DNA from 3 places in the Enterobacter sp. R4-368 genome. Region 1 is predicted to be linked to each of the others. Evidence: predicted binding sites of a transcription regulator. Region 1 holds the regulator's gene; each other region holds the start of a gene.
What was found. Region 1 encodes PurR, which represses purine synthesis genes. Its sites were predicted from a motif close to CANGCAAACGTTTGCNTG; they were not measured.

Region 1 (3,281 bases):
TATCAAAAAAATGCAGATCACCCGTCAGCAGTGCCAGCAAATTGCCAACGGCTGGCGCGGGCAACTGGCGATCGCCGTCGACAACATCGTAAAACCTGAACGTACCCGGCAATTAATCGTCGATTTCTATCGACATTTCAGTGATGTTGAGTTGCAGGTCTACCAGGAAGTCTTTAACGGTGTCTGGGATGCGCTTGCTGACGGGCGGGTGGAGCTGGCGATCGGCGCAACGCAGGCTATTCCCGTCGGTGGGCGTTATGCGTTTCGCGATATGGGAATGCTGAGCTGGAAATGCGTGGTTTCCAGTCGCCATCCGCTGGCGTCACTGGCAGGCCCGCTTAGCGACGATACCTTGCGCAACTGGCCTTCACTTATCCAGGAAGATACGTCCCGCTCGTTGCCGAAACGTATTACCTGGCTGCTGGATAATCAGAAACGCGTGATTGTTCCTGATTGGGCGTCGTCGGAGGCGTGCTTATCGGCAGGGTTATGCGTGGGAATGGTGCCGGCCCACTTTGCCCGCCCGCGGCTCGACAGCGGTGACTGGGTTGCGCTGACCCTGGAAAATCCCTTCCCGGATGCGGCGTGCTGCCTGACATGGCAACAAAATGAGGCGTCCCCGGCGTTAAACTGGCTGCTGGAATATCTGGGAGATAGCGAAACGCTGAATGACGAGTGGTTACGGGAGCCGAATTAACGGCTCCGTAATAAGCGGTTAGCGGCGGTAGTCGCGGAACGGGCCATCGGCCACGGAACGGCGTTCAACCAGACGCGGATGTACTTCAATAGACTGCGACTCTTCGCGCTTGTTGACGATACGATCAAGCAGCATGGTAAACGCCGTTTCTCCCAGCGAATCTTTCGGCTGGTGAATCGTGGTCAGGGCCGGGGTGAAGAAGCGTGAGTTACGTACGTTGTCATAACCAATCAGGGAAATATCCTGCGGTACGCGTAAACCCATCTCATCGGCAGCGCACAGTGCGCCCATCGCCATAATGTCACCGCCGCAAAAGACTGCGGTAGGGCGATGCGCCTGATTGAGGATTTGCTGCATCGCGCGATAGCCGGATTCCGGCTCGAAATCGCCCTGCACGATCCAGTTTTCCGGCACGCTGATAAGGGCTTCTTCCATCGCTTTCATAAAGCCGGCCAGACGGCCAGCGCCAGTGTTACGCTCCAGCGGGCCGGGGATCACGCCAATATCGCGGTGTCCGCGATCAATAAGGTAGCGCCCGGCCATATAACCGCCTTCAAAGGCGTTATCAATAACGGAATCCGTAAAGTCGGCCTTCGCTTCGCCCCAGTCCATCACTACCATCGGAATATGGCGGTACTCTTCCAGCATGCTCAACAGCGATTCCGGGTATTCGGAACACATTACCAGCAAACCATCAACGCGCTTTTGCGCCATCATCGACAGATAAGCACGCTGTTTTTCGAGGCTATTCCAGGCATTGCCGAGGATCAGGGTATAACCCTTCTGGAAGCACTTTTTCTCTACGGCTTCAATAATTTCAGCAAAGTAGGCCGCTTCACTGCTGGTGGCCAGCAAGCCGATCGATTTAGTGTGATTCACTTTCAGGCTGCGGGCGACGGCGCTGGGGGAATAGTGCAACTCTTTAATCGCCGCCCACACAGCGTTGCGCGTCTCTTCGGCGACGAAACGGGTTTTGTTAATTACATGTGATACGGTTGTAGTGGAAACGTTTGCTCGTTTCGCTACGTCTTTAATCGTTGCCATCAGATATCACTCCAGACCATATCATAAGCTCCTGATAATACTTAAGGTAAACGTTTGCCTTTAATCACCCTGTACCCATCAAAGGGGGTGCGGTACGCCGGGAAAACGACACTGGACGTCAGGAGGGGAGTCAATGGCCGGTACGCTAATAAATTTAGCGTCGAATTTTGTCTGATCTTGAGCAAAAGGGGAAGTATTAAAACGTTTCTCCTGCGAATTCCCGCAAGATTTTTAAGATAATTTGTGCAAAAATGCGTTATCTCACTTTTTGTGGGGAAATTAAAAAGGGGAAAATTGATGAGCACCGATCTGAAGTATTCTTTAATCACTACCGTCATCGTTCTGAGCCTGATTGTTTTCGGCGGTCTGACTGCTGCACTGCATTGATCTATCGCGAGGGAGAGCCTTTTCTCCCTCGGTTTTCTTCCCCGCCATTGTTATCACTTCTGCAATAATCTTTTGTCATTCTGCTAACTTCTGTTTTTTGTGATAGCTGTCATACTTTTGGCTTCAGCGACAGGGTCGCAAGTCGGCATGTCTATTTTGGAGTCACAGATGAAAATTAATTTCCCTTTGCTTGCCCTGGCGATTGGCGCCTTCGGCATTGGTACCACCGAGTTTTCCCCGATGGGATTACTGCCGGTTATTGCCCGCGGCGTCGACGTTTCTATTCCGGCGGCGGGGATGCTGATTAGCGCCTACGCTATCGGCGTAATGGTCGGTGCGCCGTTAATGACATTGCTGCTGTCTCACCGCGGCAGACGCAATGCCCTGATCTTTTTGATGGCGATTTTTACGCTCGGTAACGTGCTGTCGGCGATTGCGCCGGATTACGCCACATTAATGCTGGCGCGGATCGTCACCAGCCTGAACCACGGCGCGTTTTTTGGTCTTGGCTCGGTGGTGGCGGCAAGCGTTGTCGCCAAAGAGAAGCAGGCCAGCGCAGTGGCAACCATGTTTATGGGGCTGACCATTGCTAACATTGGCGGTGTGCCTGCCGCAACCTGGCTGGGTGAAACCATTGGCTGGCGTATGTCCTTCATGGCCACCGCCGGGCTGGGTGTGATTGCCATGGCAAGCCTGTTCTTTTCGCTGCCGAAAGGTGGCACAGGTGAGCGCCCGGACGTACGTAAAGAGCTGTCGGTACTGGTACGCCCACAAGTGTTGTCCGCATTGCTGACCACCGTGCTCGGCGCAGGCGCCATGTTCACGCTGTATACCTACATTGCGCCGGTACTGCACACCATTACCGATGCCACTCCCGTTTTTGTGACGGCGATGCTGGTGTTGATTGGCGTTGGTTTCTCCATTGGTAATTATCTTGGCGGCAAACTGGCGGATCGCTCGGTCACCGGCACGCTGAAAGGTTTTTTGATCCTGCTGATTGCCATCATGCTGGCGATCCCGTTCCTGGCGCGCAGTGAAGTGGGCGCAGCCATCAGCATGGTGGTGTGGGGCGCGGCGACGTTTGCGGTGGTTCCGCCGTTGCAGATGCGTGTCATGCGCGTTGCGCATGAAGCACCGGGCCTTTCATCTTCAG
Region 2 (3,281 bases), 180 kb from region 1:
GACGTTGATAAATCGCATATTCGCTTCCCGGCTCGTAGATGTGCCGGTAACGATAGCCATTTTTGATATAAGGCGCGGAGACTTCGCGCTGCGGTATTCGCGAGATAATTTCTGCCAGCACGTCGTCCTGTAACGCTTGCTGGGAAGCCATCACTTCTCGCCCGTAATCATTTTCCTGATGGAGGTAATCCAGAACATCTGGCTGTGAGCGCGTATCGTCCCGCAGCCAGTAATAGTTGTCGATACGCGTATCACCATGCATTGTCATGGCGTGCGGGATTTTTTTTGCTTTTGGCGACATAGCACAATTCTTATTTGGTTTTACATACCTATAAGGGTGGCAAAACCCACGCGCGATGCAAGCGAAACGTAATTTAAATCATGAGCTAAGCGCTAATTTCTGCTTTTTGAGATCCGCCTCGATATCTTCTCGCACATCTTGCGGAATTTTTAACGCATCGCCCAGCGCGTTCAGATAGCTGCGTTCCATAAAATGATCGATATCGATAACGGCGCAGCTCAGGAAGTAAACTTCCAGCGCTTCTTCTTCGTTTTGCACTCCCTGCGCCAGACGCGCGGGGTCCAGCGGCTGGTCTATAGCATTCGCTACCAGTTGCTGCCCTTGCGCTTCCACACCTGCTTCACGCAACTGCTGTTCTATCGCCGCACGTTCTTTATCATCAATGTGTCCGTCGCTTTTAGCGGCGAACACCAGCGCCAGGATCAGCCGCTCAGTGCGGACATCCAGAGGCGTATTGTGCTGACCAAATTGCGGCTCACCTTGATGCGCATCCCGGATGCGATCTTTATACTTATTCCACAACACGCTGCCCGCAACGGCTCCCCCACCCACCAGCAAAGCGCCGGTGCCATATTTCGCGAGCAGTTTGCGCGATGATTTACTGGCGACCAGCAGGCCCGCCAGGCCACCTAATGCACCCGGCACCAACAAATTGTTGAGTCCATGGCCACCGGGAGACGGCGTCTGCGTATCACCTTTTTGACCAAGCAATGACTGCAGTTGATTTAACCAGCTCATAGAACCCTCGCTTATCATGACAGTTGTGCGCACAGAGTAAGCGAGGGGGATGTCAGGAAGTGTCTATATCTGAAAAGAATGGGAAAATGCGGTGTTACGATCGCGGCTGATACTCTGCGGTTCCGCCTTTACAATCGATAGTCACTCGATAGTGAAGGTCCGCGCTTTTCCCGCGTACGGTTAACGGCACAACCCATTTATCATTCTTGCCGGTAATTTCCTTCGGATTGACCCAGGCGACTGGATCGGCCTGACCCAGTTTCTTTTGATCATCAGCCCATCGGACAATGCGATTCTGCAGATAATCCCGCTTAACACTGGCGGCAATGCCGTCTGCCTTGAGTCCCTCGCACGAGGGAAATTTCACCGACTTATCCGTAACGGCATGCGCCGCCATACTGCCTGCCAGCAAAAGCAAACCGGCGAAAACTCCTGCTATTTTCATGCTTATCTCCTGGTTTTTACCCCTTCAAAGCATGGTACAGATTGCTGGCAGTGCAAGCTCAGGCGACTTTCACGCGCTTCGCTGCAGTTTTGATATCCACAGCGTCAGTCGCTTCAGAATCTGAAGAGTCGACCGGCGCTACCGCTTCTTCAGCTTCCGTGCCCGGTAATTTGCCTGATTTCAGGATGCCGTTAAGCGCCTCTTTTTGCTCAGCAAGCCACAGCGCCATCTGATCGCGCGCGTTGTCTTCCAGATCTACCGGCCCTGTTGCAAGCCAGTCACCGAGGACTTCGGCCAGATCGAGCATCTTATCGTAAGCATCGGCTTCCTTTTTACTGGCAAAAGACATTTTTTCCTCACCTTCACGAATGACAACGTATTTAACTTCTACCGCCATGATGCAGCCTCATTTAACTGTGTATTTATACAGTATAGTAGCGCGATGAAAAAACCACCGCAAGTGATAAAAGACAGGCGCAAACGTTTTCGTTTATACTGCGCGCAAATTTTTTCTAACGGTACAATGCTATGACTCTTTTAGGAACTGCGCTGCGCCCCGCAGCAACACGCGTGATGTTATTAGGCTCTGGTGAACTGGGCAAGGAAGTTGCCATCGAATGTCAGCGTCTGGGCATTGAAGTGATCGCCGTGGATCGCTATCCCGATGCACCTGCGATGCATGTTGCGCATCGTTCGCATGTGATCAATATGCTTGATGGCGCGGCGTTGAAGGCACTGGTTGAACAGGAAAGACCTCACTTTATCGTGCCGGAAATCGAAGCTATCGCCACCGATACGCTGATTGAGCTGGAAGCGCAAGGTCAGCATGTCGTCCCCTGCGCACGCGCCACCAAGCTAACGATGAACCGTGAAGGCATCCGCCGCCTGGCGGCTGAAGAGTTACAACTACCCACCTCCAGTTACCGCTTTGCCGACAGTGAAGCTGCATTTCAGCAAGCCGTCGCGGAGATAGGTTTACCTTGTATTGTAAAACCGGTGATGAGCTCCTCCGGTAAAGGGCAGAGCTTTATTAAAAGCGCCGATCAATTAGCAAGCGCCTGGGAATATGCCCAACAAGGCGGCCGCGCCGGTGCCGGGCGTGTCATTGTTGAAGGTGTGGTCAATTTTGATTTTGAAATCACATTGCTGACCATCAGCGCCGTCGACGGCGTTCATTTCTGCGCGCCGGTCGGGCATCGCCAGGAAGATGGCGACTACCGCGAATCCTGGCAACCGCAGCAAATGTCGCCCCTGGCGCTGGAGCGCGCGCAAGCTATCGCCAGCAAAGTGGTGCTGGCGCTTGGCGGCTACGGCCTGTTTGGCGTTGAGCTTTTTGTTTGCGGCGATGACGTTATCTTCAGCGAAGTTTCGCCGCGCCCGCACGATACCGGCATGGTGACCTTGATTTCGCAGGATCTTTCCGAGTTTGCCCTGCATGTCCGCGCGTTTCTCGGCATGCCCATTGGCGCTATTCGTCAGTATGGTCCTTCCGCTTCGGCGGTGATCCTGCCGCGCCTGACCAGTCAGAATGTCACCTTTGATAAGGTGGACAGCGCCGTAGGTGCTGGCGTGCAGTTGCGTCTGTTTGGTAAGCCGGAAATTGCGGGTTCCCGCCGTATGGGCGTCGCGCTGGCCGTGGCAGATAACGTTGAAAAAGCGGTGGAATATGCCGTTGCGGCGGCGGCGGCGGTGAAGGTCAGCGGGTAAACAGCCTTCCCGGCAGGTTGCATTGATTGCTTCCTGAAGGCGAACAAATCCCTCACAGCCGCATCTGCATCTGCCGGCCCCCTGAGAGTC
Region 3 (3,281 bases), 2.2 Mb from region 1:
CAATGCTCAAGGGCGGAATGATGAAAGGGCGTTACGGCGGCAACGGTTTTCGCCCCGTTGCCGCCGGGTTTATCAGTTTTTCTCTGGTGGAAAAATCAGATTCAGTACAATCGCGGTGATCCCGCCTGCGGCGATACCGGAAGAGAGCAGGTTTTTCAGCCAGTCCGGGGCAAATTGCAGGATTTGCGGCTGCTGAGAAACGCCGAGGCCAACGGCCAGCGACAGCGCGATAATCAGGATCGCGCGGCGGTTCAACGGCTCGCGGGAAACAATGCGTACACCGGATGCGGCAATCGTACCGAACATCACCAGCGTTGCACCGCCCAGTACCGGCTCAGGCAGTTGCTGTACAAAAGCGCTGACCGCCGGGAACAGGCCGAGCACCATCAGCATCACCGCAATGAAGAAACCGATATAGCGGCTGGCAACACCGGTCAGTTGAATAACGCCATTGTTCTGGCCGAAGCAGGAGTTCGGGAAAGTGTTGAAAACAGCGGAAACAAACGAGTTGAGACCATTTGCCAGCACGCCGCCTTTCAGGCGCTTCATATACAGCGGGCCAGCGACGGGCTGCTCGGAAACGTCAGAAGTGGCGGTGATATCACCGATGGTTTCAAGCGAGGTGATCATAAATACCAGCATTAGCGGCAGCAGCAGGGTCCAGTCAATGCTCAGACCGTAGTAAAGCGGCGTCGGCACCATAAAGGACGTTGCCGGTGCGCTATATGCCGGCAGCATACCCATAAACATCGCCAGCACATAGCCAACGGCCATGGCGATCACCAGCGACGCGATACGTAAATAGGGGTTGCGCTGACGGTTAAGCAGAATAATCAGCCCCAGCACCACGCCTGCCAGCAGCAGGTTTTTCGGCGCGCCGAAGGTGTGGTTGCTCATCGCGGCAAAACCGCCGCCTACGGATGTCAGACCCACCTGAATCAGCGACAGGCCGATAATCATCACCACCACGCCGGAAACCAGCGGGGTAATAATGCGACGCGCAAACGGCAGGATGCGGGAAACGACCATTTCGGTGCAGCTGGCCAGCATCAGGGTGCCGAACAGCGCAGCCATCATCGTGGGCACATCCGCACCGCCGGTTTTCAGCGCGGTACCACCCATGATCAGTGGCGCAACAAAGTTAAAGCTGGTGCCCTGAATCGAGAGCAACCCGGAGCCAACAGGTCCCCAGGCTTTGATCTGGATAATAGAGGCGACGCCAGAGGCGAACAGCGACATGCTGATAATGTGCTGAGTGTCCTGAGCCGGTAAACCCAACGCCTGGCAGATAAGCAGCGCGGGCGTGATAACGCCAACAAACATCGCCAGCAGGTGCTGGAGCGCGGCAAACAGGGTCTGCGGCAGCGGCGGGCGATCTTCAAGGCGGTAGATCAGTTCGCTGGGTTGAGTCTGCGCAACCGGTTGCGCACTTTCTGACTCGATGGTGTTTACGGACATCTCAAGCAATCCCCTGATGGAAAAGCGCTGATTTTATCGGACTGTTTGGTAAAAGCAAACGGTTGCTATGCTAAAAACATACTTTTCTAAGGGGTGTTCGTTTTGCGGGATAAGGTTCTAAAACTCAGGCGTTGGAGTAGCGTTCTGTTTCCGGCATCCAGCGGTCGATCAGCGCTTCGGCAAGCTGCGGATAACGCTCATGAATATGGCGGGCTACGCGCTGTACTTCCGGGATCATCGCCTGATCGCGCAGCAGGTCGGCAACTTTAAATTCCGCGTTGCCGGTCTGGCGGGTACCAAGCAGTTCGCCGGGGCCGCGAATTTCCAGATCTTTTTGCGCAATCACAAAGCCATCGTTACTGTCGCGGAGCACTTGCAGGCGTTTTTGCGCGGTTTTTGATAATGGGGATTTGTAGAGCAGTACGCAGTGGGAGGCCACCGCACCGCGCCCAACGCGGCCACGTAGCTGGTGGAGTTGCGCAAGTCCGAGCCGCTCCGGGTTTTCGATAATCATCAGGCTGGAATTTGGCACATCCACGCCCACTTCAATCACCGTAGTAGCGACCAGCAAATGCAGCTCGCCCTGTTTGAATGCCTGCATTACCGCCTGTTTTTCTGCCGGTTTCATGCGGCCATGCACCAGGCCAACATTCAGCTCCGGCAACGCCAGTTTCAGCTCTTCCCAGGTCGCCTCCGCCGCCTGTGCTTCCAGCAGGTCGGACTCTTCGATCAATGTACAAACCCAGTAGGCCTGGCGGCCTTCGCCGGTACAGGCGCTGCGTACGCGATCGATAATCTCGTTGCGGCGCGTATCGGGGATAGCGACGGTAGTGACCGGCGTACGGCCCGGCGGCAGTTCGTCGATCACCGAGGTGTCGAGATCGGCGTAGGCGGTCATCGCCAGCGTGCGTGGGATCGGTGTTGCCGTCATGATCAACTGGTGCGGGTGAAAACCCTGCTGCTGGCCTTTTTCCCACAGCGCCAGCCGCTGATGAACGCCAAAGCGGTGTTGTTCGTCGATAATTACCAGCGCAAGACCGTTAAACTGCACCTGTTCCTGGAAAATGGCATGGGTGCCCACCACCATTTGCACCTGACCGCTGGCAATTGCCTCTTGCTGTGCCTGGCGCGCTTTGCCTTTTTGCTTGCCCGCCAGCCAGCCCACTTCCACGCCGAGCGGCGCAAACCAGTTGCGGAAATTGTTAGCGTGCTGCTCTGCCAGCAGTTCGGTGGGTGCCATCATCGCCACTTGTTTGCCATTGGCTATCGCCCGCAGCGCTGCCAGCGCGGCAACCAGCGTTTTACCGGAGCCCACATCACCCTGCACCAGGCGCATCATCGGCATATCCAGCGCCATATCGCGCTCGATCTCCGCGACCACGCGCGCTTGTGCGCCGGTTGGTTTAAACGGTAGCGACGCCAGCAGGCGGTTTTTCAGTTCATCTTTGGCGCTGAGTGGTTGCGCATGATAACGCTGCGCGCCGGCACGCAACGCCAGCATACTGAGGTTGTGCGCCAGTAATTCTTCAAGGATCAAACGGCGCTGCGCCGGGTGCTGCCCGCTTTCCAGATCGCTTAATTGCAGTGACGGCGGCGGGCGATGCAGCGTATGCAGCGCCTCTGGCAGGCTCATCATGCCTTGCGCCAGCTCCGGCGGCAGCAGTTCGCTGATGGCGCACGTCGCCAGTAGTTCCAGCGCCTGGTCGGTGAGCTTGCGCAGTGTCGCTTGTTTGATGCCTTCGGTGGTGGGGTAAACCGGCGTCAGGGTTTCCTGCAATTCCGGGGTGCTGAGATCGCCCTGCACGCGGTATTCGGGATGGATC

Region 2: purT (formate-dependent phosphoribosylglycinamide formyltransferase) is a predicted target of PurR. The motif match lies at 1,958-1,975, and genes of this name have one in related genera.
Region 3: H650_RS13610 (nucleobase:cation symporter-2 family protein) is a predicted target of PurR. The motif match lies at 1,510-1,527, and genes of this name have one in related genera.

Annotation. Positions count from the first base shown of each region.
Region 1 covers NC_021500.1:728,910-732,190, reverse strand. The annotation lists gene punR (DNA-binding transcriptional activator PunR) at 1-697, shown strand, start outside; gene purR (HTH-type transcriptional repressor PurR) at 716-1,741, opposite strand; gene cydH (cytochrome bd-I oxidase subunit CydH) at 2,039-2,128, shown strand; gene H650_RS03315 (MFS transporter) at 2,297-3,281, shown strand, end outside.
Region 2 covers NC_021500.1:909,451-912,731, forward strand. The annotation lists gene ptrB (oligopeptidase B) at 1-301, opposite strand, end outside; gene H650_RS04195 (tellurite resistance TerB family protein) at 380-1,039, opposite strand; gene yebF (protein YebF) at 1,134-1,484, opposite strand; gene H650_RS04205 (YebG family protein) at 1,543-1,881, opposite strand; gene purT (formate-dependent phosphoribosylglycinamide formyltransferase) at 2,013-3,191, shown strand.
Region 3 covers NC_021500.1:2,894,083-2,897,363, reverse strand. The annotation lists gene H650_RS13610 (nucleobase:cation symporter-2 family protein) at 73-1,458, opposite strand; gene recG (ATP-dependent DNA helicase RecG) at 1,583-3,281, opposite strand, start outside.